DNA from 2 places in the Paenibacillus provencensis genome. Region 2 is predicted to be linked to the other one. Evidence: predicted binding sites of a transcription regulator. Region 2 holds the regulator's gene; the other holds the start of a gene.
What was found. The regulator LexA, encoded in region 2, represses DNA repair genes until DNA is damaged. The targets are predictions, from matches to a motif close to CGAACATATGTTCG.
Positions count from the first base shown of each region.

Region 1: the regulator LexA is predicted to act here: its motif matches at 3,204-3,217, upstream of recA (recombinase RecA).

Region 1 covers NZ_JBHTKX010000001.1:2,080,820-2,087,053, forward strand. The annotation lists gene rny (ribonuclease Y) at 1-794, opposite strand, end outside; gene ACFQ3J_RS09955 (regulatory protein RecX) at 1,112-1,849, opposite strand; gene recA (recombinase RecA) at 2,072-3,133, opposite strand; gene ACFQ3J_RS09965 (competence/damage-inducible protein A) at 3,391-4,656, opposite strand; gene pgsA (CDP-diacylglycerol--glycerol-3-phosphate 3-phosphatidyltransferase) at 4,785-5,372, opposite strand; gene ACFQ3J_RS09975 (YajQ family cyclic di-GMP-binding protein) at 5,605-6,096, opposite strand.
Region 2 covers NZ_JBHTKX010000001.1:656,684-662,917, forward strand. The annotation lists gene ACFQ3J_RS03250 (DNA-binding protein) at 111-338, shown strand; gene lexA (transcriptional repressor LexA) at 867-1,496, opposite strand; gene ACFQ3J_RS03260 (LysM peptidoglycan-binding domain-containing protein) at 1,675-2,043, shown strand; gene ACFQ3J_RS03265 (DUF896 domain-containing protein) at 2,207-2,410, shown strand; gene ACFQ3J_RS03270 (hypothetical protein) at 2,459-2,974, shown strand; gene ACFQ3J_RS03275 (HAD family hydrolase) at 3,020-3,802, shown strand; gene ACFQ3J_RS03280 (FixH family protein) at 3,881-4,312, shown strand; gene ACFQ3J_RS03285 (cupin domain-containing protein) at 4,348-4,902, opposite strand; gene metH (methionine synthase) at 5,064-6,234, shown strand, end outside.

The DNA of each region.
Region 1 (6,234 bases), 1.4 Mb from region 2:
GCAGTGCGGGCAATCTCACGGCGAATCGGATCGAATCCGGACAGTATAACAGCTTCCGGTGTATCATCGATAATGAGGTCAATTCCAGTAAGGGTTTCAAGAGCACGGATATTACGGCCTTCACGACCAATAATACGGCCCTTCATTTCTTCGTTAGGCAGAGTTACAACAGAAACCGTTGTTTCCGCAACATGGTCCGCTGCACAACGCTGAATCGCCAAGGTAATAATTTCACGAGATTTCTTGTCAGCTTCTTCCTTCGCCTGCTGTTCAATCTCTTTAATCATCTGAGCTGTTTCCAGTCGAACCTCTTGCTCTACGTTAGACAAGATGATGCTTCTCGCATCCTCCATCGTCAGATTGGAAATTCGTTCAAGCTCAGCAACCTGACTCTTGTAGATCATTTCAATTTGTTGCTGTGTTTCATCAATACGTTTCTCTTTGTTGGCCACTTGTTCTTCTTTGCGTTCCAAGGACTCCAATTTTTTATCCAGCGACTCTTCCTTTTGCAACAATCGTCTTTCTTGTCGTTGAACTTCATTTCGACGCTCACGAATGTCTTTTTCAGCTTCGGTACGTACACGATGGACTTCGTCCTTTGCTTCAAGTACCGTTTCTTTCTTCAGCGCCTCTGCGTCCTTTCTCGCGTTCTCTACGATTTGGACAGCAGCTTCTTCAGCGCTAGAAATTTTAGCCTCAGCTAAAGATTTGCGAATAAAATATCCGGCAAGGAACCCAATAACCCCAGTAGCTAAAGCGGCAACAACGAGAATCAAGATGTCTACACCACCCATTATGTTCACCTCCTCGTTGATTCCTCCAAGGGATTTATCCTTGGGATATTTGCAATTGTTGTGTTCGAATCTTACACATTTTACAAAAAAAATGGAAACGGTCGCAATCACCGTCTTCTTGTTGTACACACAGTGCATGTACATATTACCATCGACAAAGGATGGTCTTACATCATTAAACATGAGGACCATACGAAGGTCGAACAAGAAATTTTTTTGGAAGGAAAAAATACTTATTCGTGTATGGACTCATGTACATTTTAGTATTCGTGTTAAGAAATTGTCAAGAGAATGCGCTTTTTATGGTATGGACTGTCCTAGTCCATCATTTCTTCTTCATCCACTTCACCGGCATGCTCATCCGCATACTGGGTTTGAAGCTGTCCGATAACCTTCCTCGTCACCTCTCCAGAATATCCACGACGCATTAAGAATGGATAGGTTTTACGCTTCTTCTCGAGCATGTCACCTTTAACCTGGTCCCACTTTTTGCGTCCAGCAGTCATCGCGCTGTCCCATTCTTCTTCTACACTGACTTCACCAAGAGCAAGCTGAATATGATCTTTAGCGATTCCTTTTTGCCGGAGCTCCTGTCCTACCCACAGTTTCCCCTTTCGATGATTGGAAATACGCTGTCTAGCCCATTCTTTTGCATAGAATTCGTCATCGATCAGCCTTTCTCGCTCTAGTCTTAATAGTACATCTTCAATAATTGAATCCATATATTCCTTTTGCTTTAGCTTCTGTGTCATCTCGTGCCTTGTTCGCGGTTTCCGCTCGAGGAATTTTAGACTTTGCACATAAGCTCGCTGCTTCTCATCAGCTATAACAATTTCTTCAAGCTCCGTTTTATGAAATGAATTCCCTTTAATCATCCGGTATTTAATCATCACGTCTTCCAGTACAGACAGCTCATACTTTCCAAATGATATCATATACCTCGCTTCACGCCCTCGCAGCTTCTCTACACGAGTTATTTCCAGTGATTCATTAGGAAAATGGGAGACACCCCGCTCTATGTCCTGGTTCATATCCTGCTCGTAATTGTCGTTCATCCTGTGTCTCTCACTTCCTCATAACTAAATTTGTAGTGCAGCTGTAAAACTAGACAAAAAACCGCAGATCAAGTGAGCTGCGGTTTACAGAAAATCTAAATCAAAAGAACACTATATAACCGACATCAGCGGTTGATTGCATTGCAGATTCAATTCAATACTTGACTCGTCATTGCACGACCTAAGCCTCACAATATCGAGAACAATAATCAAATCAAACATTTATTCTATTTCAAACAATTCCTGTTCTTCTTCAGCTTCCTTCGCTTTATCAACGTCAGACTGAGCTGGAACGGTGGTTGTCAAATTACTTGCTTCACGCACTTTCAACTCAATCGTTTGTGTAAGCTCAGGATTCTCCTTCAAGAACTGCTTCGAATTCTCACGGCCTTGACCTAAGCGATCACCGTTATAGGAATACCAAGCACCGCTCTTGTCCACGATGTTGTATTCTGTAGCGATGTCGAGCAGACTTCCTTCTCTGGAAATCCCTTCACCATACATAATATCAACTTCTGCTTGCTTAAATGGAGGAGCAACCTTATTCTTCACAACCTTAATCCGAGTTCGGTTCCCGACAACATCGTTCCCCATCTTGATGCTCTCTACACGGCGTACGTCAAGACGTACAGTTGAATAGAATTTAAGCGCACGGCCACCAGGAGTTGTCTCTGGGTTACCAAACATGATGCCGACCTTCTCGCGAAGCTGGTTAATAAAGATCGCAATTGTCTTCGATTTGCTAATCGCACCAGACAGCTTACGAAGAGCTTGGGACATCAGACGCGCTTGAAGACCAACGTGGGAATCACCCATATCGCCTTCGATCTCTGCCTTCGGCACGAGTGCAGCTACAGAGTCGATAATAACGATATCAACCGCACCACTGCGTACGAGCGCCTCTGCAATCTCTAGTCCTTGCTCACCTGTATCCGGCTGGGACAATAGCAATTCATCAATATTAACGCCTAACTTTCTAGCATATTGTGGATCAAGAGCATGCTCTGCATCGATAAATGCTGCTTGTCCACCTTGCTTCTGTACTTCAGCAATAGCGTGAAGTGCTACGGTTGTTTTACCAGAAGATTCAGGTCCATATATTTCGATAATCCGGCCTCTAGGGAAACCACCGGTTCCTAATGCAATGTCCAAAGCAATTGATCCACTGGGTACAATTTCGACTTGCATGTGAGTTGATTCACCCAGTTTCATAATTGAACCTTTACCAAATTGCTTCTCTATTTGACGGAGCGCCATATCCAGCGCAGCACGACGATCTGACAATAAACTCACATCCTTCTTTATTTATAACTCTATGATACTCTCTTTGTGTTCGTTTGCCAAGCATTTTTTGAGAACATACATTCGTTTTTTTGAGGAGCGGGGCGCCCGCCGGTCTCTCTCTAACTTTCAAATTCAAAATAAAAGAATAAAAAAGGAAGAACCAGCGCAAATCAAGTTCGCTTCGGTTCTTCCGATATATACAGTATACTGATTCCAGCGCTGGTCGTCAAACCGTTATATCACAGTCCGGATAAGCGTCAGGCCAGCTTCTCGTTCTCGACAAGCTTGCGCCATAAGCGATACAGCAGGGTTTTGGCTGAACGAATACGGATCGTCTCCCGGTTGCCGCTTAAGTTAAGTTCGTAAATCTCTGTTTCCCCTTCACGCTCCGCAATGCCGATATATACAAGGCCGACCTTCTTGCGCTCTGAATAGCCAGGTCCAGCTACCCCCGTAACAGCCAGGCCATAATCAGCATCCGTAATCATCCGGACCTGTTCTGCCAGCACTTTGGCTACTTCAGGACTGACCGCTCCAGGAGCATCTTCCCCTTCGAGATAAGCATGGGGAACGTTCAACAGTTTCTCCTTCATTTCATTTGTATAGCACACGATCCCGCCACGAAGCATCGTTCCGCTTCCCGGTATGGATGTCAGAAGTTCCATGAGCAGGCCTCCTGTACAGCTCTCTGCAGCCCCCAAGGTCAACTCACGGTCCGCCATCATCTCTACGATGACATGCTCAATAGGAATGTCATGGCTTGCATACAAATGTTCCGGTAACCGCTGTTGAATTTGCAATTCAAGCTCATTCAGTTTGACCATGGCCTCACTTTCGCTCCCGGCTTTGGTAGAGATTCGAACCGTCACTTCGCCTTCTCCAGCATAAGGAGCAATCGTCGGATCTGTCTGTGCCGAAATAAGATCCTTCAGCTTATCCTCCAGCATAGATTCACCGATACCCGCAAACTTCAGCATTTTAGAGTAGATCGGCATCTCACCGGTAAGCGCATGCTGCTGAAGCCATGGTACAGCTTGGTTTATAAACATAGGCTTTAACTCTTTAGGAGGTCCGGGCAAAATAATATAATATTTGTCATCTTGGAAAATCGCGTTACCAAGAGCAAGCCCTGTCTCGTTCGTAAGCGGAGTTGCTCCTTCTATTAATGTCGCTTGACGTTTGTTGTTCTCGGTCATAATGGTTCCACGGCTCGTAAACATTTGCTCAATCTTATCCAGAGACCGCTGTTCGATATGAAGCTCTCTGCCCAGCAATTCAGCTACAACATCCTTTGTAATATCATCCTGGGTCGGTCCAATTCCACCCGAAAAAATAATGATATCAGCCCGGCTTCGTGCGGTCTCTATCGATTGCTTCATCCGCAGTGCATTATCACCAACAACCGTTTGAAAATAAACATCAATACCGATCGCGGCAAGCTCTTTTGATAAAAATTGTGCGTTCGTATTTACAATTTGTCCAAGCAACAGCTCTGTGCCTACTGCAATAATTTCTGCTTTCATGACGATGCCTCCATTTCCTCTGTGTCAAATAGCTTCTATATTAGAAGAAGTTTCTTGGATTCATAAATATAACTTTTAAAAAAAGCAATAGGATCACCTATTGCTTTTACTTAGAGTCCTTCATTTTTTCACGCTTTGGATTGTGTCAACAAATGCTTGTTCTTCACGAAATAATCAATACCTGAGTAGATCGTAACCAAAGTAGCCAGCCATATTAATATGGTATCCATCGGTATTCCGATAAAAGCAAACGGAAAATTGTTCAGAAGCAGCAGTGATATGGCAACGATTTGAATGATGGTTTTGATTTTTCCCCAAGCGCTCGCAGCAACGACAGAACCGTCAAGCAGGGCAATCTGGCGAAGGCCGGTAACCGCAAACTCTCTGCTCACAATAACGACGGCAATCCATGAAGGAATGCTTCCCATCTCAACCAAAGATACGAGCACGGCAGTAATAAGAAGCTTGTCTGCCAATGGATCTAGAAGCTTGCCCAGGTTCGTGACTAGATTATGCTTTCTGGCGATATATCCATCAATACCGTCTGTACTGGCCGCTATAATGAATATAATCACTCCAATGAGCTGATTGTACGGTAATGTATACTCACCCATTTGAATCGGCGACGGATACATTTCAAAATCAACAAGCAAGAACACCATCATGACCGGAATCATAAAAATTCTTGCCAGTGTAATCCGGTTAGGTAAATTCAAAAAAAAGCGCCTCCCCTTTACATCGTACTATTAGGAACAACCATCCTTCTTGCTCCAAGTCTTTTTTGCCTAAGATATGTAATGTTAATAACAAACATTCGTGTCTGTATAAGTCCCCACCGAGTATATTATACACCAATATACATGTCAAAAAAGACATACGTTAAGAGGAACGAAATGAACCGTTTCATTTCGCATCATTTATAGGCGATAAATTAACAGAAACAGCGGTTTACTTCATATTCGTAAATTGCAGATCCAACGGAAGATCACTTGATCGCAGCAATTGAATAATCGCTTGAAGATCATTTTTGCTTTTTCCAGTAACGCGGATTTGATCTCCTTGAATCTGGCTCTTCACCTTCAGTTTGGAATCACGAATAAGAATGTTGATCTTCTTCGCATTGTCCTGGTCAATTCCTTGCTTGAAGCCAAGACGTTGTCTTACCGTTCCCATAGAAGCCGGCTCTACCTTACCGTAATCCAAATTTTTGAGAGGCAGACCTCTCTTCACCATCTTGGATTGAAGGACATCAATAACTGCATTCAGTTTATATTCATCATCGGACACAATAATTAGCGCGTCCTTCTCGATCTTCAGGCTGCTCTTGCTCCCCTTAAAATCATAACGACTCGCTATTTCTTTCTCTGCCTGTGTCACCGCATTCGTTAATTCTGCCAAATCGAGTTTGGATACAATATCAAATGAACTTTCTGAACTCATGTAAAAAACACTTCCCTTCATGTAATCTGACCTTGTGTAAATCATATGAAATTGTTTCGTGTACCATTATATTGAAACAATAAATGCGAAGTCTAATCATGTTCCTCACAGCTTGTGCAACGATATCTCGTAAAAACA
Region 2 (6,234 bases):
TCATGAGTATGTCAAAAAAAACTAAAGCAACTTTGATAATTAGCTTACTTTCATTGGATTCAGCATTGTACAATCGTAATATTAATTATGGGGTGATTTGATGGAACGGGATGAAACTGATCCGTATTATTAACGAAAATGTGCTGACATCGGCTGAAGCAGTGGAAATGCTTGGAGGTTCAAAACAGAATCTTTCTTCCTTGATGAAGCGTCAAAAGCTTTTGCCGATTAAGGAATCTGGGTCAGTTTGTCTCTTCCTTAAATCATATGTTGAAGCGAGAAAAAAGGAAGCTGGGAATTACGTGAAAAGTATCGACCATACGAATAGTTTTAAATAGTGGGCTCTCTTGCAATTTGATATTGCATAACGTGGTAAAATTCTAACTAAAACGAAAAAGGCTTTTCTACAGGGGACAGCAACGGTTTATGCAATCGCTGAATTCTTACGTCCTTCTTTATACCGCAAAGATAGAGAAGACCCTATCTTGGTGTTTATTGATAAGGAGCTTGTTTGTAGTTGTGCGATTGAAGGATATAACAGAGTTAAGCGTTAAAGTAAAAGGAGGACATTATGTGCGCGAAGTCTGTATGTTTAAGTATGCAAATTAAGTTAGGGTTTAAAATAAAGGCCAGATTACATAATTAGAGTCTAAGTTCTAAGTTCTAAGTTCGAAAGAGTGCTTACCAGTTTATCTGCAGGTAAGGCACTCTCTTTATACCAACGTGCCCCGAAACAGGATACAAACCTCAGTTGAGTAAGAGATTGTTGCAACAAAATATAAGTCAGTTGACTACAAAAAAGCAGAGGTCTTCTCGCGAAGATCTCTGCTTATTACTTACTATACAAAAAATAAAAAAATGGCTAATTAATGAAGGAAGTCACGGAACAAGCCTATGACCTTACCTAGAATTGTTACTTTCGTAAGCCGGAGAGGTTCATATGTAGGATTCTCTGGCTGCAGGCGAATATGGTCTTTCTCTTTATAGAAAGTCTTAACGGTAGCTTCGTCATCTTCAGTCATCGCGACGACGATATCTCCGTTATTCGCAGTTTGCTGCTGGCGGACGATGACATAGTCACCATTCGAAATTCCCGCTTCAATCATACTATCTCCGACAACGGACAACATAAACACTTTCTCATCACCAACATACTGCATCGGCAGTGGGAAATAATCTTCAATATTCTCTGTAGCTGTGATCGGAATACCTGCAGTAACTTTACCCACTACAGGGACGCGAGCAACCGTCTGAGTAAATTGAACTACATTATCATCATCATCTTGACCGAGCAATTCAATAGCCCGTGGCTTGGTAGGGTCTCTACGAATTAACCCCTTCTTCTCCAGACGATCCAGGTGTCCGTGAACGGTTGAACTGGAGGCTAGGCCAACAGCTTCACCAATCTCTCTTACGGACGGAGGATATCCTTTCAATCGGACTTCATTGCGTATAAACTCCAGAATGGCTAACTGTCTGCTGGATACCTTCGACATACCGTATCAACTCCACATAATAACGTTTGGGAAAATTATAGCATAGAACCTCCGTTCGTACAAACATTAGTTCTAAAAAAATGCAGAACAATTGTTCTCAAAAACTATTGCCCAAAACACATGTTCGTGTTATAGTGAGTTTATAAGAAATGAGAACAAACGTTTGGAGGTTGGAATAATGCTTAGATACAGCACTTATAACAGCATACATCCTAGAACAGATGAATCGACTAACAATACCTTGGGTGAAACGATACATATTATAATGAAGAAGAACAAACAGAGAACAATCCGCTTGATATTGATCGTGGCGATTCTGTTTCTGAGCTTGACTGGGTTCATGACTGTTTTTGCAGATGCGGGACAAGAGATGACATATGAGAAGGTTGTTGTAAATCCGGGCGATACCTTATGGGCAATCGGCACAGAATACAAACCAGAAGGTATGGATATAAGAGATTATGTGAATCAAATTCAGCGAATTAATGGGTTATCAAGCAGCGACATACAAGTGGGCCAGATGCTGAATCTCCCTTATTTTGATTGATATGTATAATTCATTCATATTATTTAACATGCTGAGGACGCGGCTTGATCTGCGTCTTTTTTCTGTTCTGTATTAAATACAGGCTATACAGGTATTTACCTTGACAACCCTTTCTAATCATGTCAAAGTTAAAGAGACTATGCATTTTGGAGGGGAACAACAGTTGGATATTGAACGTCTAGTTGCGAGGATTAATGAGCTTGCACGCAAGCAGAAGGAATCCGGGCTTACTGAAGAAGAATTGGCTGAACGGGCTGAGCTTAGAGAGATCTATTTGAACAACATCCGCAGCAACTTCCGTCAGCAGCTGGAATCCATTGAAATTGTGGATGATGTAAGCGGCGACACTTATTCAAAAGGAAAATGATTTATTAAATAGGTTAATGCTTTTGTTATAGATTGAAGGAGGATACTCATGGCGAGTTCATTTGAAAGATCGGTAAAGAAAAACCAGCAGAAAATTAATAAAGATCGTAGAAAGAGAGGCCAGCCATCCATCGGATCTGGTGTTGAACAAGAAGATGTGTTTAAAGGAAGAGCCTTTTTGTTCCCATTTGTACTTGTTGTGCTTTCATTTATGTTCCTGACCCTTAGTGGTTTGACGACAGATGGAGTAGGTACATTTGACTGGGTCGTATTCGCGCTTTATCTTGGACTGGCAATAATGTATTTTATGCGTCGACCTTATCTGAAAGTCGGCAAGAAGCGTATCAAGACGATTAAGCTAAGCAGAGAACGTTCCATGGGTGTAGAGGATATTAAGAAAATTGTGTTGGAAAAGGGATCTGTCATTGTTGAGCGCAATGGTAAAGGTGGTCCTTGGGTGTTCAGCAAATTGCTTAACCTATATGATGTAGAAGCGATGGGAGCACGACTTGTACAGTTTGCCCAAAATCATCAAATACCTGTCGAAGATAAGAGAGTAAAGTAAGAAGTCTAACATACGATACCATACATTCGGGGGAGAGAGAGAAGTATGTCAATCAAAGCAGTGCTATTCGATTTGGATGATACACTCTTATGGGATGAACGGAGTGTAGAGGAAGCTTTTTATGAAACATGTCTAATTGCATCAAATCAAACAGGAGTTGATCCTCATGAGCTGGAGACTTCTGTTCGCAATGAAGCAAGGAAGCTGTATGAATCGTATGAAACGTTTGCTTTTACAAAAATGATTGGCATTAACCCTTTTGAAGGATTATGGGCTAATTTTAACGGGAGTGACAGGGCTGAATTTAAGCAGCTCGAACAGATTGCTCCTGCGTACCGCCGAGATGCTTGGACCAAGGGTCTTCTTGCTCTAGGTATTGATCAGCCGTCACTCGGAGCGGAACTTGCAGAACATTTCGGTAAAGAGCGCCGAAGCCGTCCCTACATGTACGATGAAACAATTGAGACACTAGCTGAATTGCAAGGTAAGGTGAAGCTTCTATTACTGACAAATGGTTGTCCTTCTCTGCAGCAAGAGAAGCTAGATGGGGTTCCTGATCTTGTTCCTTTCTTTGACCACATCGTAATCTCAGGTACATTTGGCAAAGGGAAGCCGGATCCTTCAATCTTCAAGCATGCTCTGGATTTGCTGGATGTATCTCCAAATGAAGCACTGATGGTTGGTGATAAGCTGACCACTGACATTAAGGGAGCCCTTGCAGCAGGAATCAGAGCGGTTTGGATTAACCGAAATAATAAGCTGAACGAGGAAGCTTACGCTCCTGACGTAGAAATTAAGCATTTATCTGAAATCAAAAAAATGTTATAATCTTCCATGTAACCGCATCTGCTGCAGAGCAGCGGCGGTTTTCTTTTTACACAGAGTTAAGGGAGGAAGCTGAAGATCTTGAAACCCTTCTTACAATTGAACGGAGCAAATCCTTACCGGCAGCGGATCTCGATGGGCTTCATTATAATAACTTTATGTATTCTAATATCAGGCTGCTCATCTGATGCTTCTTCAGAGCCGGTAGTTCTCATGGAACCGATTGAAGTCAAGCTTAGTGCTTCAAGTGAAGAGATAAACCTGAACGAAACCGTACATATGGAGGCTGTGGTGACTCAACAAGCAGATGTCGTAGATGATGCAGATGAAGTGATGTTCGAGATTGCTACATTGGACGGTGTCGGCATGCAGTTTGAGGCGACACACCAAGGAGAGGGGGTATACGTATTTGACTATCAGTTTAAAGCTGCAGGAAAATACAAAGTCACTTCCCATGTCTCAGCAAGAGGTTTCCACTCGATGCCATCAGTACAAATAGTGGTGAAAGAGTAGAGTCAATTATGAATATCAGACAAGCTAGGACAACCTCATCGAGGTTGTCCATTTTTAATGTATTCCGGGTCGGGGTAGGGAGATACGGTCCAACCGTTTTCTTTAATAGTTAGCCGAACGGCTATGACCTCCTTGTTCTTCATTAGAGCAAAGGAATGTGGGGTATTCTCAGGAATAGCAATGACATCTCCTGCTGTTAGCTCTATATCAATATAGCCTGTTTCTTCATCAGCCTTCATGCTGAGAATACCGTTTCCTGACAGAATTGCATGCGCACCTTCATCTCCATGTGTATGCATTTCTTCAAGTTCAGCCAGCTCGGCTTCAAGGTCGGCAGTGGCATTTGACAGTGAAATGACTTCCCATTGTTGATAGCCATGACGTCCTGCCATATCAGAAATTTCTTCTTTATAGAGGTTCAAGACCTGCTGTTGTTCTTCGTCAGACAGCAGATTGTTTTTATTAAGCTCTGCCGGCAGCTTGGTTGAATCCCATTGCTCATAGAGCACATTATAGTCTTTTAGAAAATTACGAACATTCTCCATTCCGCTAATTCTTTCATTCGTGTTTCTGATCAAAATTTCTGGCATGATTATTCCCTCTTTTCTAATTGGTTTAATGAATGAATTACCTTCCCAATAGGGCTCCTTTCTGCTAAACTAAGACTTAACGTTTTGCGGGAGGTATGACAGTGATCAAGAGTGACTTAAAGGATACGTTGAATAAACGAATATTAATTCTAGATGGCGCTATGGGCACCATGATCCAGCAAGAGAATCTGACTGCCGAGGATTTCGGCGGTGAAGAGCTGGATGGCTGTAACGAAATACTTGTGCTTACGAAACCGGAATTGATTCAAAATATACATGAACGTTATCTCGAAGCTGGCGCTCATCTTATTGAAACGAACACCTTTGGGGCCACTTCTGTCGTGCTAGCAGAATACGATATCCAAGATCGAGCAAGAGAGATTAATCTCGCTGCAGCGAAACTGGCTAGAGCAGCTGTGGATAAATATAACTCACCGGAATCTCCACGATATGTCGTAGGAGCTATGGGACCGACGACGAAGACCTTGTCAGTTACAGGAGGCGTTACTTTTCAGGAGCTGATTGACAGCTATGAAGAGCAAGTTCTGGCTTTGATCGACGGTGGTGTTGATGTACTACTGCTAGAAACTTCTCAGGATACACTCAATGTCAAAGCTGGCAGCATCGGGATCAGACAAGCATTCTCCAAACGCAGCATCGAGCTCCCCATCATGATTTCTGGGACGATTGAGCCGATGGGAACAATGCTAGCAGGTCAGAACATTGAGGCGTTTTATGTTTCCTTAGAACACCTTAACCCGATATCGGTCGGGCTAAACTGTGCAACAGGTCCAGAATTTATGAGAGATCATATTCGTTCCTTGTCCTCCATGGCAGGAACGGCGGTCAGCTGTTATCCCAACGCAGGTTTACCGGATGAGAATGGTCAATATCATGAATCACCAGATTCTCTGGCGACCAAGATTGCTGCTTTTGCTGAACAAGGCTGGATCAATATTGCAGGGGGATGCTGCGGGACTACACCGGATCATATCAGGGCTCTTGCTGAAAAGCTGGGTACAATGAAGCCTCGTCCGCTTACTGGGGAACATCCTCCGGCTATTTCGGGTATTGACCCTGTGTATGTAGAACAGGATAACCGCCCTTATATGGTTGGTGAACGAACCAACGTGCTGGGTTCCCGTAAATTTAAACGTCTTATTGTGGAAGGCAAGTATGAAGAGGCTTCTGAAATTGCTCGTGCTCAGGTCAAGAACGGTGCTCAAGTTGTTGACATTTGCGTACAAGACCCTGATCGGGATGAAGCTGAGGATATGCGCAAGTTCCTGGAGCTCGTAGCTAAGAAAGTTAAAGTACCGTTAATGATAGATA